DNA from 3 places in the Desulfobacula phenolica genome. Region 2 is predicted to be linked to each of the others. Evidence: riboswitches for the same ligand, from Rfam matches in the RefSeq annotation. Region 2 holds a riboswitch; each other region holds the start of a gene.
What was found. A riboswitch is a leader RNA that binds a small molecule or an ion and turns the genes downstream of it on or off. The one in region 2 is predicted to bind cobalamin.
Positions count from the first base shown of each region.

Region 1 (10,402 bases), on a different contig from region 2:
CGGTGTCCGCACTGTGATACCGATATGACACTATGGGAGGTTCCCCCCATTAATTTTAGTGATGGATTGGGGTGGGGAACCCCCTATTTGTTTGTCTGTTTTAATGATGACTGCTCAAGCTATAAACACGGCTGGGATAACATGAGTGAAACCATGGAGGCGGCTGCATCCTACAGATGCTATGTTGAACCGGGACAGAAAAATTTTGAGTATATGCCGGTATTCAGTCCCATGGGTGCCCAGGGTGGAAAACTGGATGATGAAGTTTTGATCCGGGAGGAAGCCAGAAAAGAGCTGTTGAAAAAAACTTTCTCAATTTTAACTGATTATTATATGTCAAAAGATTGGGATGAAATTTTAAAAATTTGTCTTGATCCCAATATTCCCCCCAAGGCAAGGTTAAAAGCTGCTGAGATGGTAGGGGAATTGGGTGGTATTGAAGCAACAGAGCATTTAATCAATCATAAGTTTCCCACTCCTGTTCTTCAAAAAGGCGTGGAAGATGCAATTGTCCAGCTTCATGAAAGACATTTTACCCGGGAATGTCCCTATTGTGCCGAGATTATTAAAAAACGGGCCACGCTTTGCAAGCATTGCAACAAAGAGATACCACGTGGTTAAGGGGCAGATTTGAAATCTGTCCCCCATAGACTAAAATTTTGCGTTACTTGTTGACTTTTTCCAGGTTAAAAGAGCGGTAAATGATCATTTCCCGCTCTTTTCTGTCTTTATCAAGAGGTTTATACTCAATTGATTTAATAAGCTCAAGAGCCTCTTGTTTTGATGGAATCGCATCCAGGCTCTTGCCAACTGTTTTACCGGAAAGTGTATCCATTACCACGGCATCTCTTGCATCGGTTGAAACGGCAAAAGGAATTTGATAGTCATGAACCAGCCTGGCACCGGCCAGGATCTCTCTTTCATAGGACCCTATGGAGCCTGCAACACAGGTAATGGCCATCAATGCCTTATCTTTGCAACTTACAATCAGGTCAATGGATGAAATATAGTCTTCCCCTTTAAACTGGACAATCAGTTCTTCATCCACACAGATATCTTCTTTTGCATATCCTTTTTCATCCACCAGGAATTTTTCAAATATCTGTCTGCTGGCCTCAGGGCCAATATTTCTTACGGATTTTCCGGTAATATAGTCAGTGATAATATACTTAAAGTTCATATTAAAGATGTTCCTGTCATTTGTAGCGGTTGCTCTATATTTAATAATTTCAGAATGGTCGGTGCGATATCGCCGAGAATACCATCCTTTAGTTTTTTTTCTTTTAGCTTGTCCCCTGCAAGTATCAGTCTTACAGGGTTCAAGGTATGGGCAGTGTGGGCGGAACCGTCATCGGCGATCATCTGTTCCGAATTTCCATGATCGGCTGTGACTATGGCAAATCCACCGGTTTCCCATATAGCCTCAACAACCTTTTGTGCGCACTTGTCCACGGTCTCACATCCCTTAATAGCAGCTTTTAGGATTCCGGTATGTCCCACCATGTCCATGTTTGCAAAATTCAGGATAATAAACTGGAATGCTCCTGCCCTTATTTGTTCACATGCTTTGTCGGCAAGCTCAAAAGCACTCATCTGGGGCTTTTCATCATAGGTTGCCACGTCTCGTGGAGAAGGGATCAGAATCCTTTTTTCCCCGTCAAAAACTTTTTCATCTCCGCCATTGAAAAAATAGGTGACATGAGCATATTTTTCAGTTTCGGCAATTCTAAGCTGGGAAATACTGTTTTGACTCAATATTTCTCCCAGAACCTGATCCAGATGCTGAGGAGCAAAGGCTACTGGAAGATTAAAGGTTTCATCATATTGGGTCATACAGACAAATCCTGCCAGGTCTATCTTTTTTTCTCTGGCAAACTCATTAAAATCAGGTTCTGTAAACGCCCGGGTGATTTCCTTAGCCCGATCCGCCCTGAAATTAAAAAAAATCAGGCCGTCTCCATCTTGAACTATTCCGTTATTGATCTTTTTGTTTTGTGAAAAATTCTTTTCAAGAAAAATCGGGGGGACAAATTCATCAGTTTTATCTGAATCATAGGCGTTTTGTACGGCGCAAACCGGGTCTTGTTCCATCACACCTGCGGTTGCCGTAAAAAGTTTATATGCCTTTTCAACCCGGTCCCATCGGGTATCCCTGTCCATGGCCCAGTACCTGCCGACAAGGGTGGCAATTTTACCGTATTCATGGTGATTCAGATATGCCTGCAGTTGTTTTATATAGTTTATACCGCTGGCAGGTGAGGTGTCCCGTCCGTCAAGGATGGGGTGAATGAACAGATTTTCCACTTTGTTTTGTTTTGCCATGTCAATCAAGGCAAACAAATGAGAAATATGGCTGTGAACCCCTCCGTCAGACAGCAGTCCCATGATGTGGAGGCTTTTTTGGTTATTTGAAACCTGTGCCATGAGATCCAAAAGAGCAGGGGTTTTAAAAAAAGACTGATCTTCAATGGCTTTGTTAATTCTTACAAAATCCTGCAGCACTTTTCGACCGGCACCGATATTCATGTGCCCGACTTCCGAGTTGCCCATGGTTCCCTCTGGAAGTCCGACGGCATTGCCTGAGCATAAAAGTTTGCAGGTTGGAAATTTTTTTATCAGAGAATCCAGAAACGGCGTTTTGGCCAGTGCAAATGCATTCCCATGTGTTTCATCACGTATTCCCCAGCCGTCAAGGATCATTAAGATATTGACAGGGTGGGAATTAGAACTCATCGTCGGTCTCCTCTGATCTGTAAGCGTCTTTAAATTCGGAAAGATCTATCCGTTTGGCATCGGCCCACAAGCCTTCGATATCATAAAACGATTTTTTTTCAGATTCGAAAATATGAATAATGACATCTCCGTAATCAAGCAAAGCCCATTCACCTTCTTTAACGCCTTCTACACCAATGGCTTTTTTTTTCTGATTTTTCAAGCTTTTGATCAAATGTTCTGCAATGGATGTCACCTGGCGGTGGGAACTTCCTTCAATAATGACAAGGGTGTCGGTATAAGAGGTGAGCGCTTTGACATTAATGGCGGTAATTGATTTTGCCTTTCTTTCAAATGCCGGAATAAGATATGGTTTAAGATCGTCTGGTAATGCGATGGGGTTTGTCATTTATACAATTCCTTTGCTCTAATAATTTTTTCAACATTTGCAGGCACAAACTCTTTTATGGATTTATTGTTTTTGACCCTTTCCCGGATCATGGTGGATGAAATATCTATTCTGGGCACCTTGCAAATGATAATTTTCTGTTTCTTTGTATGGGAAAATGTATTGTTCTGTTCATTAAAGATGTACCCCTTTGATATGTTTTCGTCAATAAAAGAGGTAATGGCATGGGTGTTTTTCCAATCTCCTCTCAACATGATGATAATGGGAACTGCTTTGAAAATTTGATCCTTTTTTTTCCAAGTGGTTATATCTAAAAAAGCGTCAGATCCCATTAACAGAAAAAAAAAGGTTTGCAGGCCATATTCTTTTTTAAATTCTTTGATGGTGTCAATGGTAAAAGAGGGGCCTTTTCTGAGCAATTCTTTATCAGACACCCAAAAATTTTTATGACCCTTTAAGCTTTCTTTTACCATCTTAAATCTTTCACCGGCAGGTGCAAGATTGATGTCAGGTTTGTGGGGAGGTGTTGCAGAAGGGATTAAAAATATTTTTTCCAGGCCACAGGTTTGTTTGACATGCTGAAGAATTCCAATATGGCCATTGTGAAAGGGATTAAATGTTCCTCCGAAAAGTCCCACTTTCATTTTTAACTCTTTGTAAGCTTGGATGATAAAAGCTTTACAAGATCTTTTACCCCTTTCCCGGTTGCAGCTGACAGAGTCAGTACCTGGATGTTTTTTAATGCGTTTTGGAAAGCATCAGCTTTTTCCTGTGTATCCGGCAAGTCCATTTTGTTGAGAACTACAATCTGCATCTTTTGGGCCAGAGATTGGCTGTATTTGGACAACTCATTGTTGATCAGGTCAAAAGATGTCAGTGGAGACTCCGGATCTATCTGGGAAACATCAATCAGATGCACCAGGATGCCTGTCCTTTCAATATGCTTTAAAAAACTGATCCCAAGGCCGATTCCTTCATGGGCACCTTCAATGAGACCTGGGATATCGGCCACAGCAAACGGTTCTCCAAAAGGAGGTTCAACCATCCCAAGGATAGGGGACAGTGTTGTAAACGGATAGTCGGCTATTTTGGGACGGGCTGCTGAGATACAGCTGATAAGCGTTGATTTACCGGCATTGGGTAATCCTACAAGTCCGACATCGGCAAGCAGTTTTAACTCTAATTTCAGATGTATTTCAATCCCGGGGAGTCCTGGCTGGGAATACCTGGGTGCCCGGTTGGTGGAACTTGCAAACCGTTTGTTGCCTCGGCCTCCCATGCCGCCACGGGCAATAATATATTCATCCTCTGTGTCGGTTAGGTCGACAATGATTTCATTGGTATCTGCATTGGAGACAATGGTTCCAGGGGGAAGGGTGATTGTGCAGTTTTTCCCGTTTTTCCCATGTTTTTGTTTGCCCTGGCCTGACTCACCATTTTTGGCCTTGAGCAATTTTTGACGGCGATAATCAAAAAGTGTTCGTTTACTCTGATCAATTTTCAGAATAACATGACCACCATCGCCGCCATCTCCACCGTCAGGTCCTCCAAATTCAATGTACCGTTCCCTTCGGAAACTTGTGCATCCTCGGCCACCATCGCCTGACTTGACAGTGATAATTGCTTCATCTACAAATTTCACGCGGCATATACGCTGACTTTTTTTCTGTCGCGGCCTTTTCTTTCAAAGGTCACAACACCGTCAATTTTGGCAAAAATAGTATAATCTTTGCCCATACCAACATTGTTGCCCGGATGGATTTTAGTTCCCACCTGTCTGATAAGAATATTTCCTGCAAGAACATTTTCTCCGCCGAATTTTTTAACACCACGGCGCTGTGAGTTTGAATCGCGACCGTTTTTTGAACTACCTGCTGCTTTTTTATGTGACATCTGAATTTCTCCTTGCTATCTAAACCGTAATGGATTCGATTTTAATTTCAGTATAATTTTGTCTGTGGCCTTTGAGTCTTCTAAAGCCTTTCCGGCGTTTATATTTGAAGACCAGTTTCTTTTTGTCCTTTCCCTGCTCAAGAATGTGCGCTTTGACTGCAGCATTTTCAACTTTCGGACTTCCAAGAGTGATGGTTTCACCATCTGAATACATGAGGACATCATCAAATTCAACCTGAGAACCTTCCGTACCATCAAGCTTTTCAACTTTCAGGATCTGTTCTTCATGAACCTTATATTGTTTTCCCCCGGTTCTGATAACTGCGTACATTTTTAAACTCTCCTTATTATTTCAATACTTTTCGCAATTTTAAAAAACTCTGAATTCTATATTTATTGTCTGAATTTGTCAAGATAAACATATTTGAAATTTTTATATTGACTTAGATTCTTTTTTAATTTAAGTCAATATAAAAATTTCAGGTGCCTGTTAAGGCACAATAGGGAACCCTGTGCGAATCAGGGATGGGCCCGCCGCTGTGATCGGAGACGAACGCTGCATTTATGTCACTGGCTTTATAACGCTGGGAAGACGCAGTTAATAGGATGACCCGAAAGTCAGAAGACCTGCCTGAAAAAGTTTAATCTGTCATACCTCGTGGACAAGGGTGGGGCAAATCCAATCTGTGGAAAAATCAGGGAACCTCAGATCATTTATCAATAAAATGGTCCGGGGGTTTTTTTTGCAAATCCCCGGCAAAAAAGGGGAGGCCTTGGAAAAAAGGTGCCTGAGCAATATCTGGATGTAAAATTAAAATTGTTTTTTTTTCATTCCTGCTGTGAGCTTTTTTTTCACGTTCCCCCGATTTAAAAGGGGAAAAATATGAATAAATCCATATTGGCAGTCATGATGGCTGCTGTCATGTTATTGGTGCCTGTCATGGGGCAGTCTTTGGCTTCTGATAACAATCAGTCTGAAACTAAACTTGAGGATATTGTTGTAACAGTAGGAAGAGTTACAGAATCCAAAAAAGAGATTGTCAATAATGTTACCGTGATTGATGAGCAGGAAATCCGACTGTCGTCTGCCAGGGATGTTGGCGATCTTTTAGCGCAAAAAGGCATCGGTGCCATCAAAAAATATCCTGGAAATCTGACTACAATAGGCATCAGGGGATTTAGAACAGATTCCCATGGGAATGACCTGAAAGGGCATGTGTTGATTCTGCTTAACGGTCGAAGAGCGGGCACTGGAAATGTGGCAAAAATTATGACCAAAAATGTTGAGCGTATAGAAATCATCAGAGGACCGGCATCTATTCTATATGGGTCTGCCGCTGTAGGTGGGGTTGTGAACGTGATTACCCGCCAAGGAAAAGGCAAGTTGTCTGCTTTTGGTGAAGGAAATCTGGGCAGTTTCGGGCACGAAGATATCAGTGCCGGTTTTGCAGGAGAGTATAATGGGTTTGATTTTTCCGGCAGTGTCACAAGAGAGACGGAAGATGATTATACCACAGCCAATGGAACAAAATACCATAATACCGGGTTTGACAGCAGGGAAAGCATCAGCATGAATATGGGGTATACACCGTTTCCCAATAATCGAATTGCGTTTCTTTATCACGGTTTTAATGTGGATGAAGCCGGTTCTCCAAGTTATTTAAGCCAGAATGATCTGGATGATTATACAGACAAATCAAATTATTCTTTTGATATCGTACTGGACGGCCAGACAACAGATTCACGCTTTGTTTGGAAATTAAAATATTTCCAGGGTAAAGATGAGGACACATGGAATGATCCAACCGGCAGCAACCCTGATGGATGGGATGACGCAATTTTGTCCGAACAAAAAACAGAGAGCAAAGGTATCCAGGCCCAGATTTCAGTTGATTTAGGGCAGGCGCTTATTACCACCGGTTTTGACTGGGCGGATTACGATATTGAAGCGTCCTGGAATCCCCAAAAAACATCCTATGAAAATCCTGCAGGATTTTTATTGGGTAAACTAAAACTTTTGGATGACCGACTGACTTTGTCTGCCGGATTACGGTATGATACCTATGAGGTGGAGGTCATAGACCCTGCAGGCAAGACTGCGGACGACAATAACCTGACGCCTAATATTGGTCTTTCCTATCTTTTGACGGATTATTTAAAACTGCGGGCAGGTTACTCCGAAGCCTTTGTTATGCCGGGTGCGGATCAGATGGCTGCCGCCTACTCTGTCTTTGGCAGCAACTATGTGGGTAATCCAGACCTTTCGCCTGAAACAAGTAAAACCTGCGAAGGCGGTCTGGATGTTTTTTATAGATCCCTGTCCGGTTCTCTGGGGTATTTTTATACTGATTTTAAGGATAAAATAGAATCTGTCACAAGGACAAACGCAGACAGATCATGGGAAAATGTAGGAGAAGCCAGAATATCAGGTTTTGAGGGAAATCTAAGCGTTGATATTGGCGATTATTTTGGATGGGATTTTGAAATCAAACCTTTTGTAGGATTTACCTATCTGACGGAATATGAGGACAGAATAACGGGTAATGATCTTTTGGAGACGTCAGATTTAACAGCATCTTATGGTATTTCAGTATCTGATTTGAATGGATTTTCAGCAAGACTTAATTTTGCCTATTTCGGAGAAAAGACAATAACCGATTATGAGAGCGGATGGCCTTATCAGGATATAAAAGCCCGGGATTTTACCGTTGCAGATCTGACCATTACCAAAGTTTTATTTGCCACGGATAAAAAAGGCAGATTGGCATTAAATGCCAGTATCAACAATCTGTTTGATGAAGAATATGAATATATAAAAGGATACCCCATGCCGGAAAGAAATTTCTATGTCGGTATGAGATATGATTTTTAATTCGATATTAAAAAAACACAGCCCAGACTTTACCAGTGTCTGTTCTGTTATAAGGTAAATGACTAAATGGAACTTAAATCGCTTATATTGGGCCTGTTTCTATCAACAGGGGCTTTTGCCGTTAAAAGCGGCGGAGGTCTCTCTTATGTTTTTCTGCAGGCGCCCGGCAGAACAAGACAACTTCTGACAACCCTGCTGTTCATGGCAGGGTACGGCATTGTCTTTGCCGTTGCTGCTGCTGTTTTGCTGAACGTCGATCTGATGGCGCATATTGATCTGCTGCAGGTGTTTTTCAAGAGCGGGATGACCCTTCATCTCCTTTTAGCCTTGTTGCTGTTGGTTTGGGGGGGCAATCTGATAAAGAACCGCCATGAAAAACAAACATCCACCAGGGGATGGATTCCCCTGGTGGTGCCCTGTCCGGTTTGTTTTGCCGTCATCCTTTTATCCTGTAGTTTTGTCAGTGCTATTTACCCGGATAATTCCGTGGTTTTTTTCGCTCTCTATGCAGGCTTTATTCTGATCAGCCTGGTTGTGGCGTTCACTGTCAGACGCCTGGTCTCTAACCAGGGAGCTGCCAAATCATTTCTGGGCAGGCTGATGCTTTATATTGCCGTTTACTTTATTCTTTCGGTCATTGTGATTCCACAATTTGCCGATTTGGATAAAATTTACAGGATATCTTTCACAGACAATATGTTTGAGCTGTCCCGGGAGAAAATCATCCTGCTCATCCTGAGCATAAGCGCCTTGATTACAGGCTTTATTAACCCTTTAAAAAGAGAATAACCATGCAGATAATGGCTGTATTAAAAACATTTATTTATTTGATTGCCTCTTCCCTGTTCCTGCCGGTATTGCTGATTTTGTCCTGTTTGTTTGTCTGGATGCTGGTCTATTCCGGCACCTTTTTCAGGCTCTGGCTGGAAAGAAGCCGACTTAAAAAACAGGAACAGAAACTGCCGGAACAAATGATGTCAGGCAGATATCAAAACAGTCTTCCTGTTTCGGTCGCAAGGATTGTGCAGTCCCTGGAGTTCTTAAAAGGAACACATGATCCCATTTTGGTCGTCAACCTGTTAAGGGATGCCGAGCATCGCATGTGGAAATCCCTTGATCCGTTGAAAATTATGATCCGGATAGGACCTGGACTGGGGCTGATCGGCACGCTGATTCCCATGGGTACGGGACTGGCATCCCTGGGTCAGGGAGATCTGGGCCAGTTGAGCCAGGACCTTGTGGTTGCGTTTACCACAACGGTTGTGGGCATGGCCTTGGGATTGCTGGCCTATTTTTATTTTACAATTCAGCGCCGGTGGGTTGAGCAGGATATCAAAAATATGGAACTGGCTGCTGAATTGTTAACAGGAGATACACATGGTCATGAGATATCTGAAACCTAAACAGAACCGGGGCACAGGTTTTTCCGACAATGATCCAATGTCAGGCGTTGCCAACCTGTTTGATTTGGGCCTTGTCTTTATTGTGGGACTTTTGATTGCCCTGTTTGGTGCATATCATATTGAGGACCTGCTGTCGCAGACATCTGAACTGACCATTGTTAAAAAATCTGCAGACGGCCAGATGGAAATTATTTCAAAAAAAGGGAAAACAATAGACGCTGTAAAAGTGACCAAAGAAAAAGCCAAAGGCAAAGGAGAGCGTCTTGGAACCGCCTATAAACTGGCAAACGGTTCAATGATTTATATCCCGGATTAAACACTGTTGCTGTAATTAAGGAAACACCTCATGAAACGTTTGATTGTTCTTCTTTTTTTCTGGCCATGGCATCTGTATGCAGCGGATATGGCTTTTATGGTTTTGGATCATAATTCTTATCTTGCCTGCATGGCTGTAGAAAAACTTGATCTTCCCATTGATATTAAGGTCATCACCAGTCATGACGTGACACGGGATGCTCAAAGAATAAAACAAGAGATCCAGGGAACAAACATTATTGTCGCGGATGTCATGGGCCGGGAATTTGAAACTTTTTTGACGGATCATATTGATCTTGATTCAAAAATCATATATGCCCTTCGCGGTTCCCTTGATAATGAATCGCTCGTAAAAAAAGGGTTTGTGTTTGATTCTAAGGTGGCAGAGTATTACAGCAACCTTTCCAAAGAAAATATTCAAAACATGCTTCGCCTGATCGCCCATCGCCACATTGACAATACCATATCCTATGACAAGGTGGTCAAAATCCCCCGGCTTGGCGTTTATCATCCGGATGCCCCTTATGTTTTCGTTCGGGCCAAAGACTTTTTAACCTGGCAAAAAAATCGGCCTGGATTTGATTCAAAATGTCCAAGAATCGGCCTGGTTTTTTTTTCATCCTTTCTCACCAAGGGGCAGAAGGCACCCATTGATACGTTGATTCAGCAGCTTGAAAATAATGGATTCAATGTCATGCCCTGTTTTGGCCGTGAGCAGAACATCTTGAAATCCTTTCTTCTGGATGAATCAGGATCAGCCAGGGTGGACCTGGTGCTGGCCTATTCCTTTAAGTTTTA
Region 1 covers NZ_FNLL01000017.1:44,238-54,639, forward strand. Annotated here, with positions in the region: gene BLT94_RS19780 (zinc ribbon domain-containing protein) at 1-621, shown strand, start outside; gene BLT94_RS19785 (type I restriction enzyme HsdR N-terminal domain-containing protein) at 665-1,180, opposite strand; gene gpmI (2,3-bisphosphoglycerate-independent phosphoglycerate mutase) at 1,177-2,733, opposite strand; gene rsfS (ribosome silencing factor) at 2,723-3,121, opposite strand; gene nadD (nicotinate-nucleotide adenylyltransferase) at 3,118-3,765, opposite strand; gene obgE (GTPase ObgE) at 3,768-4,763, opposite strand; gene rpmA (50S ribosomal protein L27) at 4,760-5,014, opposite strand; gene rplU (50S ribosomal protein L21) at 5,034-5,345, opposite strand; cobalamin riboswitch at 5,479-5,663, shown strand; gene BLT94_RS19820 (TonB-dependent receptor plug domain-containing protein) at 5,898-7,886, shown strand; gene BLT94_RS19825 (DUF2162 domain-containing protein) at 7,953-8,675, shown strand; gene BLT94_RS19830 (MotA/TolQ/ExbB proton channel family protein) at 8,678-9,289, shown strand; gene BLT94_RS19835 (DUF2149 domain-containing protein) at 9,270-9,605, shown strand; gene BLT94_RS19840 (cobaltochelatase subunit CobN) at 9,636-10,402, shown strand, end outside.
Region 1: it holds a riboswitch for cobalamin, as region 2 does, so the genes downstream of both, BLT94_RS19820 (TonB-dependent receptor plug domain-containing protein) here and BLT94_RS12310 (sirohydrochlorin cobaltochelatase) in region 2, are expected to answer to the same signal.

Region 2 (10,402 bases):
ACAAATTCACCTGGATCAACTGAAAATGAGATGTCCTGGAGAATCATTTTTTTTTGGTATCTAAAACTTAAATTTTTGATTTCCAGCAATGGCTTCATAGGCTCACCTGCTTTCTTGAAAGAGCCCAGATAAACATTACTCCGCCTATGATCCCTGTTATGACGCCCACGGGAAGTTCAAGTGGTGCAATAATAATACGGGCAATCACATCGGACAGGGTTAAAAATGCAGCGCCGGCCAGAAAGGATGCGGCCAGAAGAATCCTGTGGTCGGGACCTGTCATCATGCGGACAAAGTGGGGTACAATCAGCCCTACAAACATTATGATACCGGCAACGGCAACACTGAGTCCCGTTAAAAAGGATGCAATGATAAACAGGATTTTTTTTGTCTTTTGAGTGTTGATTCCAAGGGTGGTTGCCTCTTCTTCTCCTAAGAGCAGTGCGTTGAGATCCATACAGAAAAAATAGGACACAAAAAGGCCTGCAATGGAGCCTGCACAGGTGATTGTTATCAGTGTGGTATCGGGTTCATCAAGAGAACCCATGATCCACAGAACAATATTCTGAAGGTCATCGCTTTTTGAAAGGGCCATGAGCAGCATTACAAGAGAGGATGCAACATAGGATATCATCACGCCTGTTAGCAGCATCCTGTTGGATTGGACATCCTGTGTTCTGCTGTTCAGACTGTAGACCAGAAATATCACAATACTTGCTCCCAAAAAACCGGACAATGGATAGGCGATGATACCTACAACAGCATACAGCTTGAACAAAATATTCATGCAGACCCCCAGGGAGGCACCTCCGGAAATACCCAGGGTATAAGGCTCTACCAATGGATTGCGGAACATGCCCTGAAGCAGTGTGCCGGCAAGGCTTAAAGCACCGCCAATGGACATCCCCAGAATGATTCTGGGCAGACGTATGCCGACAAGGATGCTGTAGTCTGCCGTTCCTTTGCCGTGGACAAGAATATTGGGTATCTTGTTTAATTCAATGCCCGCACTTCCGGTGCAAAGCGCCAGGATGCCGGTGACCAGAACAAGCCCTGCAAGGCCTATGAGAATCAGCAGCCATTGTTTGAATCTTTTACGGTTCAACACTCACCTCCTGATGGGCCACCTCTGTATGTACCAATTTGGGACTGTCTGACTTTGGACTGTCCGATTCCGGATGTTCCAATTCCAGACAGGCTATTTCCGGATGGATAAGGGGTACGATTAATCTTAACCCTTTCACAAAGGTTGCCGGTGTGGGACTGCAGATCATTTCCGGGTCCAGAACGTGGAGCCGTTTATTTTTTACTGCATCAATGCCTTGGAACGACATCCATCTTTGCCGTTCAATTAATCCGGCTTTTTTGGATGTCCCCATGGTGGCGATGAGAATGACCTGGGGGTTTTCCTGAATGACTTTTTCCCGGCTGTATATGCCGGAGGATTCATGTTCTGCAATATTGACACCGCCGCCATACCGGATGTATTCATTGATAAACATATCCTTGTTGGCGGAATGCAGGGGTTTTAAACCGATTTGCAGAAATACCCTGGGTTTTTTAAGCCCGCAGGTTTTTTTCATTACATGAGCCACCTCTTTTCTTGCCTTTTCCACGATGACCTTAGCTGTGGATTCTTTTCCAAGTTTTTGTCCGATAGTCAGGGTCATGTCGCACATCTGCTCAAATGTTTTTGGATTTTCGGCCCTTAAAATCGTGATATGCTGTCGTTCTAAAATGATGAGCTGTCTTTCCCTGGTTAGGGCGCTTGCAATCACAAGATCGGGACAAAGACTGATAATTTTTTCAACATTCATATGGGTTACGGACCCGATTTTTTCTTTAAGTCCTGCCTGTTCCGGTATATTGCAATAGGTGGTGTTGGCGATCAGGCTGTCCTGGGCACCCACAAGATAAATTGTTTCCGTTATAATTGGGGATAAAGAGATCACTCTTTTGGGAAAGGCTTGTCCTGCGGCAAATGATTTTTTTGTTCCGCATAAAAACAGGATGACGAAAACAGCCAGAATTATACACAAACCAAAAGATGGTTTAAAATTTTTAATTGTTTTCATGGGTTGATTTGCCCTGATTTGATTTGTCTGGATTTGATCCATCTGTATTTAATTTTGCCAGTGCACCGGTAAAGATAGCGTCAAATGCTGTTTTCAAGGTGACAGGGATATGGTCATCCATGACATGAATTTTTATTTCTTCAATATTTTTTCCTGCAATATCTCCGGCAATGGTCCTGCACCATTTTTGAAAAAAGAACAGATCTTTTACCAGACCTTTTTCATATTCATCGCTTATGGCCATAGCGGATTCTAAAAATGATGCATATTGTGGCTCAAGAAGCAGGTGTTCCACAACTTGTGCAAGTCTGTTTGGGGTTCCTGATGTATTGTTTATGCAGTCGCAGTTTACATTGGATACCAGCTGGAAAATGGAGATCTTTCTTTCCTTGAGCCGCTGAAAAAGATGGCGATCAGCCGTGATTTTATTTTGTTTTAGTATGGCCTCACTGACACCGTCATAAACCGCTTTTGCAATCAGTTCCCCCATCTTTGAGTGGCCTCCGGCATTTTCCACCAATTGCCCTTCGCCTTGAACCACCATAATATTATCGGTTCCCGTACCGGTTGCCGCATTAATTAAAGGCGTATAGCTGCTTCGGATATCCATGTCTTCAAGAGCTGCGGTTTTGGCCTCAGTGCCTGCAATGATGGCCCGGGTCATGGCTCTTGTTGAAAGACGCATATTTGTCATTATAATAACGTTAATTGTGCCGGGTTCATAAAAGTCGCCTGTATCCTTTGACATGCGAACCGCATTGGACATGACACCGGCAGTAACCAGGGCTACAACTTTCATCTCTTTGAAGACTTTTGTTTTCACGCTCAGGTTATCCATGTCTGCCCCGGTCATTAAAAAACTGGCTGTTTGTTGGTTTTTCCCCATGGCTTTTAATATGGATGACCGGATATGCTCTATGCCCAGGTGATGTCCCGGCGCCCAGGTTGGCGGGGGAGAATAATGATTTCCCACCGTCAGGATATGATCTCGTTGACCTTCAAGAGTGGAAATAATGGTTTGATCCTTTTGAAAATCCACCACCAGGGTTTTGTTTTCAAAATCATAAATATGACTATAATTGATTGAAGCTGACTTTATATAGTCAAGATCAATTTCAAACGGTTTGGACCGGGTTATGGTTATGGGTAAAATCGTGTTTTTTGCTTTGGCAAACTCATCAGTATAAATCATTGAAGAAAGCCATGATACAAAATAACCTGTATGTGTGGAGGCCCTGCAGGTCAGGTCACAGGGAAAATAATAGATCTGTCCTTTTTTTACAGCATCCACATCTTTCCAGCCGGGTTTTGAGAAAAATTTTTTGGCAGCCTCTTTGTCAGGCCCGCAGCCATAAATCACCTGTGGGTTAAATTTTATCCATTCTTGTTTTGTAACGGAAACAATACTTCCTTTTTTGCCAAAATCAGGGGCAATTCCCCCGGCTGCACGGATAATCCGGGTTTGAAAGGAATCTGTGCCAGGAGTCATGATCGTATTTTTGCCCATGAGCCGTATGACGCGTTTGTGTTTTAAATGATTAATTTTAGCTAATTTTTGTTTTATATGATTCAGTTCTGCCTTGTTTTTTTTAATGATCTTTTGAGCTGCTTGTTCGCGGTTAAATATTTTTCCTAAAACCTCTATATTTTTATAAGCACTTTCAATGGTTGTTGTATCAAAAATAAATATTTTGCATTCAGTGTTTTGAAATTTTTCAATGATATCTTGGTGGAGGGTGGAAAGGATTATCATATCCGGTTTTGCAGTTTTAATTTTATCAATGGACGGCAGAAAAAAACCGCCTATTATTTGTTTGTCAAAAGCTCCGGCAAGTGTGATATCGTGGTAGGTGATGGCGTGGATATGCTCTTTTGCCCCTATCTCAAAAATAATTTGGGTGGCTGAGGGCACAAGGCTGATAACCTTATGCGGAGTTTTAAAAATTTTTAAATGATTTCCTTTAGAATCTGTGACACTTACAGGATATGCAGCAACTGATGTTGTACAGATTATGAAAAGCAAGGCGGATATTAAAAGAAAAGGGTTGAACTTTAATCTTTTTTTGTTTTGTATGAGCATAACTTCCTTGGGATCGCGAATTGAATTGATGGAACCTGTGGGGGGACCAGAACCAATGAGGGGCAGGCTTGTGCTATTGTTTGTCTGCCAACATTTTGATCATAAAGAAGAATTTGAACAAAATGCCAATCATGCAAGCCTGACCCATCTCAATGGTCTGTGTTTTGATCAAACTCTAAAAATGTGCCATTACATCTTTTAAGTGCCCGACCCAGATATCAATCATATTGTCGTATTCAGCTGTTCCTTTAAGGACAACTTCACAGTTGATGCCTTGTTTTTCAAGAATTGATTTCCATGAATCATCTTCCTCTCCTGCCATATCATTTCTGGCATGGTCTCCGGCAACCGACATAAAAGGTATGAGATGAACTTTTTTTATCTTTTTTTCCTTTAACATGGTTGCTATGTCATCTATGGTTGGAGAACCTTCAACAGTGCCAACAAATATGTTGGCATCTTTTCTCTGAAGATGAAACATCAGGGCCGCATAAAAAGCATTTGAAGGGTGAGGCGTTCCATGACCCATCAGAACAACCGCTTCATTTTTCTTTCTTTTAGCAGGTATGTTTTCAATAATGGCATCTGTTACAGCTTCCATATCCTGATGACTGGAAAGAAGCGGAGATCCAATCATTATTTTTTCAATACCGCCCGCCATATTGTTGAACGCATATGCCGTATGCAAAAGGTCATTAAACTCTTCTCCCCGGATGGTGTGAAGAGATTGAACCGCCACATGGGTAAATCCCTGATCCATCATTTTTGCAAGCGCTACTGCGACAGAGTCAAGTGTTTTCCCCTGTTTTGCCAGCTTGTTTCTGATGATGGAAGAGGTGAATGCCCATTGAACAGGAATATTTGCAAATTCTTTTTTTACTCTTTTATCAATGTTCTCAAATGAAACCTGGGCTTCAGGAATACTGGAACCAAATGCAACCAGCAGAATACCTTTTTTCACAGCTTTGTGATGACCATGACCTGATGCCACAGCAATTGAAGGAAATAGCAGAAAAATTAGAAATAAGGTTAAAATTTGTTTTTTCATGTTTGCCTCTTAAAATTAAATAATTAAATTCAATGGTCCAAGGCAATAAAAAACCCCTGGACCGTTTATCTCAATTGATCCGGGGTATCCCTTTTTTTTCCTCAAGATCTTATTGTAATTCTCTTTTCCACGGAGAATACATACAATGTATCAGGCAGGTCTTCTGACTTTTGGATCATCCTGATCACTTTGCCTTCCCATCTGTTTTGCAACTGACAGTGGCTTAAGTAAAGCGTTAGTCCCCAATTACAGCGGCGGGCCCGTCCCTGATTTCCACAGGCGTTCCCTTTTAAGCAGTTAAAGCACCTGAAACATAGTCTTAATATTTAGAACTGTTCTAAAAGTCAACTCTAAACTTGAATTTTAAAAAGAATCTCAATTGGAGAATGAACGAAGAACAAATATATCAGCCTCAGGGTCATAGGCTGCAGGATAAGTTTGAATGAATTCAAGGATGGCACGATCATCAGATTTGGTCAGCAGACAAAAAACGTAAAATCTAAAGGCATAAAACACATCAACATCAGGATCGGTTAACACCTTCTCCAAAGATTGATCAGCAATCAGGGTGTCAGTAAGATTAAAAATATGTTGTATCTCATCTTTCAAAAGAAACCGCATTATTTTGACGTTAATGAAATGGGTGGGTATATATTGACGAATAGATTCCAGGAAAAAGGAGACAGCATATAGTCTTGCTGAAACACAGTGCTTTTGTTTGCATAACTTCAAATGGCCGGCTATTTTTTTTAAAAACAAATTTTTATTTTTTTTAGATAATTTTTTAAAACAGGTGGTTGCCAGAAACCGTTGTTTTAATTTTTTCATTATAGAAGGTGTCATTTTTTTTCTTTGACATCTTGCCTTTTCTTCAAATATGGACAGAAATTCTTTCAGGCTTCTCATGCCTGGCGGTGTCAACTGCTCAGTTCCGTTGTCAAGAATGACAGACTCTATCTGTACGTCCAGCAAAGCGGACAGGTGGCATAGACTTTTGTTTAGGTCATAGCCTTCCAGGGGTTTGAAATAGTCCACAAGCAGGGCTTGGCGGCCGGTTTTTTTTACGGGGAAAAAGCGTGTATTTGATGTAACAGGAATTTTTTTGTGGCCAAACGGGTACAATGCGCTGGTAAAGCAGGGAATAATGATAAAAGCACCGTCCGGAGTGATTTCCGTGCCGTATCCGTCAGTGATTGAGGGTTTTATGCTGACAAAATCTTCGTCCAGTCCTGCGGGGATTAGCAGCTCTTCAAGATCGTGCTGTTTGCTTATGGGTGTGTCGATTTCTTGTTCTATTTGTTTGATGCGCTTTTTGTTTTTTGAGGTGATGCTGACCGAAAGGTTTGAATGGTTTTTTAACAGCAGTTTTAATAAGTGCCGCTTCCCTTTTGGAACTTTTGTTAATAGACTGTATTCAAGCGGTAATTTTTTCAAGTACTCAATGATATCAGGCAAGGCTTTATCACCCGCTGTCCAGTCAAGAGGGTCAGATGCGCCGTAAAGGGAAATTTCATCATTTTTCTGGTCTGCCATATGGTTGAGAATTGTCAGTATGGCATTAAAGGAGAAGTGACGCCTGACCTTGGGCAAGGCCCATTCATTGCAACGCCTGCAAAAATTGCTGCATCCCGATGTCAATTGAAAAGTCATGGCTGTTTGAAACAAGAGATTTTTTTGGCAAGGTTTTAAATCAAGTTTTGTTTCCCATGTTTGAAAATTCACATGACCGATAGAGTCGGAAGAGTGCTTGATCGAAGCCAGAATCATTTTTTTAAGGCATGCATGATTTTTTTTGATTTCTGAAGAGCAATGCTTGAACAGAGCATGTTTGAATTTTTTGAAAATAGTTTGTATCTGGTTCAGGCGTTTTTCAAAATTTTCACTGAATTCTGACTGGTTTTGTGCAAGTTTGAGAATATCCATGAAGATAAGTTCGGCAGCTTGAAAATTTTTTTCATACAAGGACGCCAGAAATTCATTTTTTTTTTGTTCCAGCAAGCAATCTTTGGTTGTGAAAGCCTGGATTTTAATGTCGTTGTTTAGTAAAATCATGTCATTTGTTTTGAGTCCGTGTGACGGCACTCTAAAGCACCCTGTTTCATAAAGCACCATGAATAAAACAGGGGAGTTTTATTGAAAAAACTCCCCTGTTTTGAGATCAATATCGGTTATGATATCTTAAGATTATTATGTTTTAAGACTATCCGTGAACTTCTTCTTTAACTTGAGTTGCCAGTTTGTAAAGAATCGTTATAACCAGAAAGCCTGTGGCATATATCCCAAGGGTAATCATGATTTCAGGTCCTGTGGGACCATACTCTGTTACATGGTGCAAAGGAGATGGTACAAACCCGCCTGAGATCATTCCCAATCCCTTATCAATCCACGCACCGAAAAAGATCATGGCGCAGGAGACAGGTAACAGGGTTTTGTTGGTTCTTAATTTTGGAAGCAAAAGGAAAATTGCTCCTGTTCCCATGAGGATCAGGCTGGTCCACATCCATGGTACAAGTGCCGTATATCCGTGATATCCAAAGAGCAGATACTGGATATGGACTTTATGTCCCGGAATCTTGGAATAGTAAACAACAAAGACTTCACACAAAAAGAAGAACAGATTGGCAATAATTGCCCAGCAGACAATTTTTGATAAAGTCTGCATTGCATCCCAGCCCGGATCAAACTTGGTGTATTTTCTGATAATATAACAAAGAATGATCAAAAAAGCCGGCCCTGCAGCAAACGCCGATGCAAGAAACCTGGGTGCTAAAATGGCTGTCAGCCAGAATCCACGACCAGGAAGACCACAATACAGGTATGCTGTTACCGTATGAATACCAATGGCAAAGGGAATGGAAAGATAAATCAAGGGTTTTGTCCAGAACGGCGGTTCCACCTGATTTCTTTCCGCTTCAAGCACTTTCCAGCCAATGACAATGTTTAAAAACAGATACCCGTTCAGAACAAGCATATCATAGAACAGCATTGATTTGGGTGAAGGGTATAATAATACGTTCAGCATACGGGTGGGCTGGCCTAAATCCACAACAATGAAAAGAAGGCACATGATCAGAGCCCCAACAGCCAGAAATTCTCCTAAAATGGTAATTCTGTGAAATTTTTCATAATTATGAAGATAATAGGGGATAACAACCATAACACCTCCTGCGGCAACACCCACAAGAAATGTAAAGTTGGCAATATAAAATCCCCATGATACATCCCGGCTCATGCCGGTGATCATAAGTCCGTTTATGAACTGGTCAATATAAACAATCGTGCCTGCTCCTATTACTATGAGCAGTAAGACTATCCATAACCAGTAATTTTTACTTCCTTTGATAGCTATTTCAAGCATACTCGCTCCTTTTACATGACATAGTAAACAGAGGGTTCCGTACCCAGGGACTGTTTACGTCTGATTGTATAATGTTCATTCAAAAGTGCGCGAACTTCAGATTCCGGATCTTCAAGGTCTCCAACCACAATTGCACCTTTAGAGGCTTCCACGCAATGCGGTTGTTCCCCTTTTGCCAGCCGTTCAGCGCAGAAATTACATTTTTCCACAACACCTTTTGTCCGGGTGGGGAAATCAAGATCAGTCTCTTCAATAAACGGTCTTGGGTCTCTGAAATTAAAGCTTCTGGCTCCAAACGGGCAGGCAGCCATGCAAAAACGGCATCCGATGCAGCGGTGGTAGTCCATCAGAACAATCCCGTCTTCTCTTTTGAAAGTCGCCTGTGTCGGGCATGCTTGAACACAAGGTGCATTTTTGCAATGGTTACAGGTCACAAGAAAAGGAAGGTGATGGAATTTCTCAGCAAGAAATTCATCTTCTTTGTCTGGAAAAGCGTTGTGGAATTCTTCTTCCCATATCCATTTGATTTCCTGCTTGTGATTGACCGGCCGTGTTTTTGGAAATTTTTCCTCATTCACTTCATGGTTTAAATTTGGAACATTATGGGATTTGTGACATGCCTCAACAATACTTTCAGCGACCTCATCCGTAATCTTGTTGGTATCAATAACCATGCCCCAGCGATGGGCTTGCAGCGCTTCTGAGTTTTTCACCGCATGGGCTGTACCTTGAGAATCAGATGAAGCAAAGTTAATTGCCGGAGAAGCACCTAATCCAATGGCAGCAATACCTGCTACTTTAAGAAAGCTTCTTCTGCTTTTTTTCATCATTCAATCTCCTTGGGGTTTGTGTGACAATCCCAGCAATAGGGATCAACTGAAGCATAAGTATGACAGGAGTCACAAAATTTTGCTTTATCTTCATGACAGCCAAGACATGAATTTTCACCAGTGGACAGACTCATATTAAATGAATTGCCGTTGACGGCATTGTATTGTCTGTCTGCATCCCTAACCACCGAATCTCTCCATTCGTCCAGAAGGGACATGTGATTGGCTCTCATGTCATATTTGTCCAGCACGCATTTTTTTTCTGTTTTGGCTTTTCCCACCAGTTCAGGCTCAGGTGCTGCCTGGGTTTCTGTAATGATATTAAACCAGAACGGTGAGAGTACGGCCAGGACAAATATAACAAGCCCTGTGATGATCAAATTTTTATTCATCGTCTTCCTCCTCCTCAAAGCCTGGCAATGGTTCAAATCTCAGGTCTTCTGTTCTCTTCTTTTCACCCGGCAGGATCAAGGCATTTCCTACAAGCTCATGGATGCCAACAACATCCACGCCCGGCACCCAGTAGTCCATCAGGGTTGGGAGTGCTGCTCTGTCAATAGCGCATATGGTTCCCAGGCTGTTAACACCGAATTTTTCATGAACATATTTAACAGCATTGGCCCTTGGCAGTCCGCCGGCCATTCTCAGTTCAATATTTTCACCGGCATTCAGACCAGCGCCTGAACCGCAGCAGAAGGTCAGCTCACGAATCGTGTTTGGCGGCATTTCATAAAACTGGTCACAACAGTTCTCGATAATATATCGGGGTTCATCCAGAAGGCCCATGCCCCTGGCAGGGTTGCATGAATCATGAAAGGTCATGACACGATTTGAATTTCTGCTCTTATCAAGTTCAAGTTTTCCGTGTTTGATAAGATCTGCCGTGAACTCTGTGATATGAACCATTTTTGTGGATTTTGCATTTTCAAATTTGGTGCCTGTAATAGGATTAACCGGCTCTTCAAGGAAGTCGGCAGGGCCATTCATGGTGTCCATATATTGATTGATGAC
Region 2 covers NZ_FNLL01000006.1:303,133-313,534, reverse strand. Annotated here, with positions in the region: gene BLT94_RS12330 (ABC transporter ATP-binding protein) at 1-98, opposite strand, end outside; gene BLT94_RS12325 (FecCD family ABC transporter permease) at 95-1,108, opposite strand; gene BLT94_RS12320 (ABC transporter substrate-binding protein) at 1,095-2,075, opposite strand; gene BLT94_RS12315 (adenosylcobinamide amidohydrolase) at 2,062-4,155, opposite strand; gene BLT94_RS12310 (sirohydrochlorin cobaltochelatase) at 4,331-5,203, opposite strand; cobalamin riboswitch at 5,340-5,528, opposite strand; gene BLT94_RS12305 (hypothetical protein) at 5,579-7,285, opposite strand; gene dsrP (sulfate reduction electron transfer complex DsrMKJOP subunit DsrP) at 7,404-8,561, opposite strand; gene dsrO (sulfate reduction electron transfer complex DsrMKJOP subunit DsrO) at 8,573-9,391, opposite strand; gene dsrJ (sulfate reduction electron transfer complex DsrMKJOP subunit DsrJ) at 9,388-9,783, opposite strand; gene dsrK (sulfate reduction electron transfer complex DsrMKJOP subunit DsrK) at 9,776-10,402, opposite strand, start outside.

Region 3 (10,402 bases), on a different contig from region 2:
TCTTTTTTTATTTTAAAACGGCTGATCCTTGATGTCAGGGTTGTGGGTCTTAAGCCCAAAAGACTTGCTGCTCCATTTGGTCCATATATTTTTCCGTTACATTGTTCCAGGGCAAATATTATATTTTGTCTGATCTTTGTATTTATCTGTTTTTCTGTAAAAACCGTCTTACTTTCCTGTGCTTCTCTTAAAGATCTTAGTCCGCCTTCATCATGCTTAACTTTTGAAGAGTTCCCAGGCAAATAAAAAAGAATACAACCGGATTTGGACGTGATGACGGCTCTTTCAACTACATTCTGCAGTTCCCGTACATTTCCCGGCCAGTCATAATTCATGAGCTCCCTGATATTTAACTCAGTCAAATAGGGTACGGGAAGATTCATTTTTCCCGACACTATGTTTAAAAAATGCCGGGCAAGAAGAGGGATATCTTTTTTTCTTTCACGCAGGGGAACAACCTCAATGGGAAAGACATTCAGCCGGTAATATAGATCCTTGCGAAAGCTTCCTGCTGCAACTTCTTTTTCAAGGTTTCTATTTGTGGCAGCGATTATTCTGACATCAACTTTTCTGGTTTTTTCCTCTCCTATTCTTTCATACAACCCCTCCTGCAGAACCCGGAGCAGTTTTCCCTGCATGGTAAGTGGGATTTCTCCAACTTCGTCTAAAAACAGAGTTCCGCCGTCGGCTGCCTGGAATCGACCGGCCCTGTCTGAAATGGCACCGGTAAAAGCTCCTTTTTTGTGGCCAAAAAACTCGCTTTCATATAGTTCCCCTGGAATTGATGCGCAATTCACTCCGATCATGGGCCTGTTCCCTCTAGTGCTTCGTTTGTGAATTTCTCTTGCCACAAGCTCTTTACCCGTTCCTGATTCTCCAAGAATTAAAACGCTGGCACTGGTTGGGGCAACATTGTCTATCTGCTTGATCATATTCACAATAGGAGGACTTATGCCTATGATATCGCCAAAAGACCGGATATGATCAATTTCTTCTCTCAGATATCTGTTTTCAAGTTCCAGCCGGCCCTTTAAGGATCTGATCTCTTCAAATGCACGGGCATTGTCAATGGCGGATGCAGTGAAATTTGCAAGGGTTGCCAGCCACAGTGCCGCCCTTTCTATCCTTTTAAGATCAATCCAGGTGTAAACGGATATAACGCCAAGAATATCATTCTTTGACACAAAAGGTTGAATACAGTGGCCAATCAAATCAGGATTTTGCCTTAGTATGTTTTCATATAAATGTTTTTTTTCTTTTTGAATATTATCCAGACGAACCCCTTGACCACTAAGAGCCACATCACCTATATCTGAAAACCCCAGTGGAATACGGCGTTCTTCTCCATTTATACTTTGCCATTCTTTATTTCCCTGCTCTTTAGTTACGCTTGAAACAAGGTGGAGGCAAGAAGTATTCCGGCACAAATGTTTTTTATTACAGTCATTGCAGTCATCCCCTGTCTTGACGAGCCATATTCTGAGAAAAGCCACATGGGGTCTTGCAACAAAAGTTTCAGATAATAATTTAAGTATTTTTTTTTCAGAACGTTCTCTTGACATCTGCAACATGAGTTTTTGGAGAGACTCAAATTCCGGTTGGTAGCCTTGTGAAATTTTCATGGAATTTTATTTACCACGATAATCAGTTGTTTTTCAACTAATTATCGCCAAAAACGATATATAGTTATTTTCTTCATAAATGGCTATTAATAAAATCATAATATTATTTCAAACAGTTATGATTATTATTATCTTTGGCATATTTCTTGTTATGTCTTTATAACGGAACATTATTTTTTTATCAGTACATGGAAGCCGGTTAAAATCCGGTGCTGCCCCGCAACTGTAAGCGGAATACACCCTGCAATAACCACTGAACAATACGTTTGGGAAGGTGCGGGGAGAAAGTTTGAGCCGCAAGCCAGGATACTTGACTGATAGAACAAATAAACCGTCTTAACCGCGGGGAAAAGAAGGTATGGATATATTTGACAGGAATGCATCTATGCCTTTTGATATTAATATCAGCAACAAATCAAAACTGATCATAATCTATGGATTTCTACTTTTAGTCGTTGCAGCAGTTTTTTTCCAGACCCGGGGACCTTCCGCTTTAAAAAATGAATACTCCTGGACAAACAAGCTAAACTCCGCCTCTTCAGGCCCGTTAACAGAAAATATTGTCAACTCTGCCCTGGCAAATGTCCTGGACCCTGAACTCCAGCTTAATATACTTGAACTTGGTCTTATCTATAAAATGAGCATAATTGACAGAATGGTAAATATTGTCATGACTCTTACCACACCGACCTGTCCTTTTTCACAAACATTTATTGAGGGAATCAAGGATGAATTGTTAAAAATCCCTGAACTTGAAACAATCAATCTAAAGCTCACCTTTGATCCGCCCTGGACCATCAACCGGCTGGCTCCCGAAATACGGGATCAGCTTCTTGGTTTAGGTCAGGCACCTGATCACATTCACAACGAATGAACCAACTAACTGCCGCAGGCAGACCCGGCCATTTCATACTATAATCCGGTCTCCTTGGTTTGCCCGCAGCAAAATATACAAATTGCTGTTTTGATTTTTTTAAAATTTTCATACACAAAGGATTTACCATGGTATCGTTTCTGGAACCTGCAACAAATGGTTTTCTGCTGGGAATTGCCACAGGCCCGGCCTGCTTTACTTCCTGTGTACCCGTGCTTTTTTCCGTAACCCTTGCCAGGGGGCAGATCAATTCACGATCCTCCACCTGGAGTTTTCTTTTAAAATTCATAGGGGGTCGCTTCATTGCCTATCTTGTTTTTGGCCTTGCCATAGGCCTGTTGGGTGAAGCTTTGGGCGCTTATGGATTCAAGACAGGTGCCTGGGCCACCATTGTCCTTTCCGTCCTTCTTATTGCCTATGGCATGGGCGTAAAACTTCCTCATTTCGGCATGTGTTCCCAGGCAAACAAAATCGGTAACACAAATTATTTCCCGTATGTATTGGGAATCCTTACAGGACTTAATGTTTGCCCGCCTTTTCTTTTGGCCATCTCCTATTGTCTTCAAAAATCAGCAAACCCCTTGTTCGGAGTTCTGTTTTTCCTGGCATTTTTTCTGGCCACCACCCTCTATATACTCCCCTTGGGATTCATGGGAGGTTTATCCGGGCGCAAAAATTTTGCCCTGCTTGGCAAAATTGCCTCCATTGGCGTTGGAATCTTTTTTTGTTGTAAGGCAATTTCAATTCTGGGGCTTATTTCATGAAACAGTTAAGTTTGTTTTCAAAACCTTTAATCAATAACCAAAGCATTAATATGAGGAGGAAGGCAATGGAAATTGCAGCTTTTTATCTGGTTGCATGTCTGTTTATGGCTATTTCCGCAGCACTTTCCGGCACACAATGGAATGAGGCCAACGGCGTAATGGAATATCTGCGTCTGATCTTTTTGACCAAACCCGTCATTATCCTGCTCACTGTTGTGATTTTTATTTTAAGTGGAATTCTGGTTCAGATCGGCAAATTTCACTTTAACCTTTCTTATTATGAGATATCCATTATCTGGCTTGCCACATCATGGGTATCCATAACCACACTATGGTTTATAAGCGGAATAAGGCCCTCCTGGACGGAATTCATTGGTATTGTTTTTTGTCATATCGGCCTTGGGATATCCACTATTGCCCGCATATCAAATTAATCATGGAGCAATAAGACATTGAGAACAATAAGACATTGAGAACAAGTAGATATTGAGAACAAGGAGGCATAGAGACCACGAAGGCCTGGTCAGCCAAAGCAATGATTGTGCAGTATATTCAGGCACAAAAACAATTAACCAGTTTTTAATTTTTTTGGAGGAATTTTTTATGGATGAAAAACTTAAAAAGCACATACTTATAGGCTTATGGGTTGTATTTGCCGTATCCATAGTATGTTTTTTTGCATCAAAGCTTAATATTTACGCTCTGTTTGCAATCATGCTGTCTGCGGCCGTTGCCATGGGCTGGTGGAGCATGATGTTCAAGATTACTGAAAAAATGCGAAAAATCGGAATCATATCCATGTCAAGCTTCTGGACAATTATCGCTTTTTTCATGTTCTTTCCTTTTCCCGCACCTCAAGCACCCAACTATATCAAGGGCGAAACCCACAGGTTCAGCGAAATGAACCATGGATTTGGAAGGGCTCTGATGGGGGTTCTCGGCCCTCAAGTAAGCAACAGCGGTCTTGTATACACTGACGAAGAGACCATCAAGTCCATTGACAACCCAAATTTTTTAATGAGCCTTCCTTTGTCAAGGTCGCTTTTTGGTTCAACAATATTGACGGATGCACTCAGGGCGAATGATCAGATAATGGGGGAACCCGTTAAAGTTCATAAATATCCCTGGACCAACTGGGAAGGGGCACACCGGGAGAAAAAACTCGGCTGGAACAAAGGGGATGTTCTGCTGGGAAATGTTGCGGGAAAACTTGGCTACAAAAAGGCGAAATACACTCCCGAAGAAAATGCCATGATGATAAAGGAGATTGGATTATGGCTTGGTTCAGAGGATGTGGGTATCTGTAGAATGGACCCCAGATGGTTTTACTCACATGATTTCATGACGGCGGGAAACCCCCTTCCCCTGGATCAGGTTAAAGAACTCAAATACGGCATTCAGGTGTTCACAGATCAAAGATGGAGAAGGGTCTTAAGTGATCCGGGCTTTTCATGGTGGAGCATCACAAAAAGCGGCCAGGCTTATAGCACCAGCGCATTTATTGCTATACGTCTTGCCCAGACATTAAGGGATATGGGATATGCGGCACGAGTGGGTCATGGAGGTATAAATTATGAAACCATTGAAACACCCTTTTCCGTCTATTGCGGCCTTGGTGAATACGGCCGGCTCAGTGATGCGGTTGTACCAAGCGTAGGCGGCTTAAGATTTAAATCCGCCACCATTCTTACTGATTTTCCAATGGCAGTTGATCCTCCCCGTCAATCCTATGGTGTAACAAGGTTTTGTGAACATTGTGACCGTTGTGCCCGTTCCTGCCCGGTCAATGCAATTCCCATGGGAAAAAGAACCATTGAGAACGGAATTGAGATGTGGCATGTGGACAAGGATAAATGTGTCCGTTTCAGGGTAGGCAATCTAAATGGCAACTGCTGCAACGAATGTCTTAAATCCTGCCCTTACAACAAACCAGCCACGGCTTTTCATCTTATGGGCAATTACATGCTCAAACATTCATATCTTGCTCCTTACCTTTTTGGAAATGTCAACGGTGTAGGGCTTGAAGACTGGCTTGATTACCAGTACGGAACTGATTCAAAACAATTTGGCACAAACCGCCCGGCAAGATGGCTGCTTGAAAACCCAGGTCATAAAACCAAATTTCCACGAAAAATAGGAAGCTATATCTATACTGAAGAAGACAGAAGCCCTGATGAAGAATGGGCAACAGGTGTGGGAGCTAAAATGGGCAAGGTCGGCATACGCTACAAAGGCATTGAATGGGGAGAAATTCCCGCCCACCTCCTTGATGAAAATGGAAGGAACCGTAACATTCACTGGGATATTCCTGATAAAGAGACTGACAAGGATCTTAAGGAAATTGGAGAAGTTTTGACAAAAGAGGAAGCCGAGCGTCAGCTAAAGCAAGGAAAAGCTTATTCCGGAGGCTGGTATAAACAAGACAAAGATGTTTATCCGCCAAGATCAAAATATGAAAAAGGGACCTGGTCTTATAAACAAGCTGCAGACGACTGGGTAAATGAATAAAAAAATTTAACAAGGAGTTATTTATGTCTCTAAAAATAGGTTCAAAGGAGCTGTCTGTGAGTCTCACATGGATTGAGATGTGGGGATGGTCAGTGGTTGTCGGAATGCTTTTGTTTGGACTATGGGGCTTTTACGATGGAATTGAAGTGGGAAGCCTTCGGGCAGGATGGCGATTCATGGCCATGTTTTTAATATTCTCAGCTCCGGGCCTTGTAACCATGTTATTTTTCAAACCCGAAAAAGAATAGTGTCCGGACCATGAACAAGGCTCCCCGAGAAAGAAACCCGCGACCTTGGAAGAAGTTTTGCAAAAAAAACAATTTGCAAATCTTGAGTTGCAGTGTCCTGAGCCGGGGAGCCTTATGAAAAATACCATGGTTGAACAAGGATAATCAAATTTAATTAAAATATCAGCAAACTTTTCATGGAAACCAAATAAGTTAAAGGAAGTTATCCATGCTGATCTGTAAAGGAATTTACATATGAAACCGGGATGGAAATGGTTTGAATTAACAAGCTTTTTATGCCTCATTACGATAGATGGCTTGTTATTGGTTCTTACCACCATACTTTTCTCAGAAAAAATGAGCAAGGGAGTTATCATCAGCTCTATTGCATTGATAAGCATGACAGGGGTCACCTATGGTTTTATCAGATTAAAACAAAGAGGTGCATTTGAGAGCAAAAAAATACAAAAAATTATGATCACCGGCCTGGGTCTGTTCTCCATATTCATACTGGCTCTGTTCATTCCGACCCAGAAGAGCACGGGATCAAATTCCTTTGGTTCAACTCAGATAAAGGCAAAACAGGATCGTTATGATGCAAGACAGCAACCAGGATCAGAGCTTTACGCCGATATGAGTATGGCTCTTCCCTCGGATCAGCTGACCCTTTCCATATATGATATCTGTGTCGGCAAGGTTTCCCATAAGATAAACAGGGATGGAAAACCAGACCAGACCAGAATAAAGGTGACCAATGAAAAAATTTTAACAGAGCATATCAAGGACCAGGCCAAGGCTCTTGGAGCCAGGATGGTTGGAATCACACAGCTTGACCCCACCTTTGTTTTTACAAATGATCACAATGGCAACCCCATAAGGCTTACCCACCCCAATGCCATAATAGTGGGTAAGGATATAAGATATAAGCTTGCTGCTCCATCAGCACCGCTTCCCTGGGAAGAACTTTACTCTTCCATTCCCGAAGAGCTTGCTGCTGCCTTGTCAGGCCGGATGATAAAGACTTCGGAAAAGATACCCGCCAAAGAGCTGGAGAATTTAAAAGAAACCATGAGATTCTTTTCCGAAGGAGGAAAGACAGCAGTCGAACTTGCAAGATTTATAAGGGGAATGGGATATTCTGCAAGGGCACATTACTCAAGGTGGAGCGAAGTCCAGATTGTTCCCCTTGCCATAAAAGCAGGTCTTGGAGAGCTGGCGAGAAACGGCATGATCATCAATGACAAAATGGGGCCAAGGGGTTCATTTGCAGTTGTTACAACCGATCTTCCCCTTGTCTTTGACAAGCCTGTGAAACTGGGCATAAAAGAATTTTGCAACATCTGTAAAAAATGTGCTGAATATTGCCCCACAAAGGCCATACCATTTGGCAAACCCCAGCTTGTAAGGGGAGTCTTAAAATGGCCCATTGACGGAGAAAAATGTGGCAATTACCTTGTGTCTAATCCTAAATGCATGGCCTGCATAGGTTCCTGCCCTTATAACAAACCAGACAATATCCTGCATAATGCTGCAAACTTCATGATTTCCAGAAGATCCTGTCTTACCAATTGGCTCATGGTAAAAATAGATAACCTTCTGGGATACGGTGAAATGGCTGCCCCAGACCCCAAATTTCTTAAAACAGTTAATCAGGGTTAAAAAATGAAAGACAAAAAACAAGAGACCCGAAATTTCATCTTAAAATTAAGCAACAGCAGACATGCCGGCCTGGTCTGGCTCGTCATGGCAGGTATTGTTGCCGGCTGCGGATTCAATATTGCTTTTGGCACCTTTGCCCTGGACATGCAGGGAATTATGGGAGGAGCCATAAGCGGAATTCTGATCCATTCCATGTCATAAATAACAGCCATGGCAGATTGATCTGCCATAACAGAAAATAAAAGAGATTTGATTCTAACAGGTTAGAAGTTCTTTCATAATAAATATTAAAGGAGATTTAATGATTGATCTTTTTTTGGAAAAAATACCCGATTTGATGATCTTAAGTGCCGGGGCATATATCTTTATTTTAAGTCTTTTAAGAGACATTGTTCCCGGAAAAGAAAGAGGCCGTGCCATGACCACGCCCATGTTTTTCAGTCCCGAAACATTCAAGAATAATTGTTGTGCAATGGATTGTTATGCACTGGATCTGCCGTTTAAAGTCCTGCTTGAAGACCAGACGGCAGTAACTGCATATGTAGGCACCTGCAGCCTCTGCATGGGCAAAATCACAAAAGGCGACATGGTGAGTATTGACAGAACCGGTCATCATCTGCGGGCAAAAAAAATCAGCTCAGGAAAAAAATCATGACAGGTATTATTTCACTGATATTGTTCTTTTTGATTCTGTTATCATCTTTCAGGCAATGGATCCGGCAGGATGTTCTGCCCCTTCAATCTGTACTGGTACTTGGTTCCATAGCTCTTGTTGCCATGGCCATGATCTTTAAGCCTGAGTTCAGAATATCACAGTTTTTTTCAGCAGCAACGCTTCATCCCATTACAGCTACCCTGGCCGGATTTTTACTCGCAGGCTCCGTGGATGCGGCAGGAGGGTTCAAGGCAGCCGCAACAATACTGACAAAACTATCCCGGGGCAGGATACTTGGACTTTCCGGCACCATTATCCTCCTTGTAAACATTCCCACCATATTTGCCATGCCCTGCGGCAGAATATGGGCAGCCGCCCTTATCCCCGCCACCATCATGTTTGGTATAGAAGTGGCGCGCATGCAAAACAGACCCTCCATTGTGCCTGCCGTCGTGTTTGGACTCATCGTCAATGCTGCCGCTTCCTGCGGTCCCTCTCCTCTTGGCGGCATCGGCATGATCGTTGAAGGAACGGCAGGATACAATCTGCACTCTTTTTCCAATTCACAGCAGATATCCATAATGGTCATCACGATTCTCACCATGTTTCTGGTGGCTTTTTTTTCAAGAATAAATATTAATCCGGATAAATTTCAAACAGATCATCAAAAAGGCAAAGCGCTCCCCGATTCTGCGTATTTTGCATTTTTCCTTTATATGATAGGCCTTGGCGCGGTTTTTATATTTGAACCTCCCATACCCATACAGACCGTGCTGCTGATTATGACCATAATGGTCATGATAGTTGGCAATGTCGGATTTAAAAGTCTTGTTGCCGGCATTATTATCCATCCTGTAACGGCTATGGTTGCAGGGTTTATGATGGCAGGGGCACTTCTTGTGACAGGAGGATTTGATGCTTTGACATCCCTTCTTGTCTGGTTTGCCGCAAATACGCCCCTGGGATTCATCGGAGTGGGGGTAATTCTGGTCTATATCCCGGTTATTTTCCCCATGCCCTGCGGAAGGATTACCGCAGCAGCACTGCTGCCCGGAGTTATAATGTTTGGTACGCAAGTCAGCAAAAGCACCGGGATTGAACATTGCCTTCCTGTTATGCTGGTGGGCTTTGTCATTTGCTGCGCAGCCTCATGCGCTCCTTCACCCTTGGGGGGAATAGGAGGCATAGGCGAAGGAAATTTAAGGCTCAAAAGCGGTATAACTGCCAATGCCCTTCAAATCAGTATCCTTTTGGGAACTCCTGTGGCCGGGCTGATAGTGGCAGGCATAGGACTTACATCCAATCTGTTTTTAACAGGAGAAATGATTGTATCCATCTGCTTTGGTATCATCTGCGGAATATTCACAAACATTCTTACCGGTTATAAACCCCACAAACCAGGTGGCATTTTAGGGGGGACAATTGTGGGTGTCCTTATAATGGTGCTGTAATGAAAAAAAAATTTATTCATATCAATGTGTTCTGCTATCTTTGTATAGCAGCCTTTCTTGCCATAACCATAACCACATCCATAAAGTCAGGATATCCCTGGGCCACAACCTGTTATAATTGTGTCTTAGGAAGGCAGATTTGTCCTTTGGGAATAGATCCCTATGGTTTTATATCGGCTGCCATCACCAATGATCCTGAAATTTATGTGGATGCAACAAATATAAGGATGAGACTCGGCAATGCAATTGATATTGATCCTGAAATGATTTTAAGGCTTCCTGATAAATCCCTTATTACAGCCAAACAATTAGCCTTGATAAAAAAAGATATGGATTATGAAGTAACCACTTGTCGAATAAAGGTTAAGGATGCTGCAACCTTTTGTCCTCTTTGCGGAAATTGCGACAGGGTCTGCCCCATTAATTTACCTGTTTTAAAAATAATCAAGGATTTAAAAGATGATGGAAAATTCTAATCTTAAAAGAAAACGATCTTTTGCAGGAGTTTTGCTTTTACTTTTATTTGTCGCCATAGCAGGAGTGGTATATGTTTTTCAAACCGATCTTAAACAAATATTTCCCGGCACCTATCCTGGGGTTGTGCCGCCCATTCAGGCAAAATTTTCCTTTTTAAAGGATCGG
Region 3 covers NZ_FNLL01000001.1:220,654-231,055, reverse strand. Annotated here, with positions in the region: gene BLT94_RS22475 (sigma-54-dependent Fis family transcriptional regulator) at 1-1,622, opposite strand, end outside; cobalamin riboswitch at 1,789-1,954, shown strand; gene BLT94_RS00940 (metal-sulfur cluster assembly factor) at 1,981-2,496, shown strand; gene BLT94_RS00935 (sulfite exporter TauE/SafE family protein) at 2,625-3,260, shown strand; gene BLT94_RS00930 (hypothetical protein) at 3,326-3,694, shown strand; gene BLT94_RS00925 (4Fe-4S dicluster domain-containing protein) at 3,864-5,768, shown strand; gene BLT94_RS00920 (hypothetical protein) at 5,792-6,016, shown strand; gene BLT94_RS00915 (reductive dehalogenase) at 6,251-7,654, shown strand; gene BLT94_RS00910 (hypothetical protein) at 7,658-7,855, shown strand; gene BLT94_RS00905 (hypothetical protein) at 7,956-8,309, shown strand; gene BLT94_RS00900 (hypothetical protein) at 8,306-9,760, shown strand; gene BLT94_RS00895 (hypothetical protein) at 9,760-10,236, shown strand; gene BLT94_RS00890 (NADH-quinone oxidoreductase subunit I) at 10,220-10,402, shown strand, end outside.
Region 3: it holds a riboswitch for cobalamin, as region 2 does, so the genes downstream of both, BLT94_RS00940 (metal-sulfur cluster assembly factor) here and BLT94_RS12310 (sirohydrochlorin cobaltochelatase) in region 2, are expected to answer to the same signal.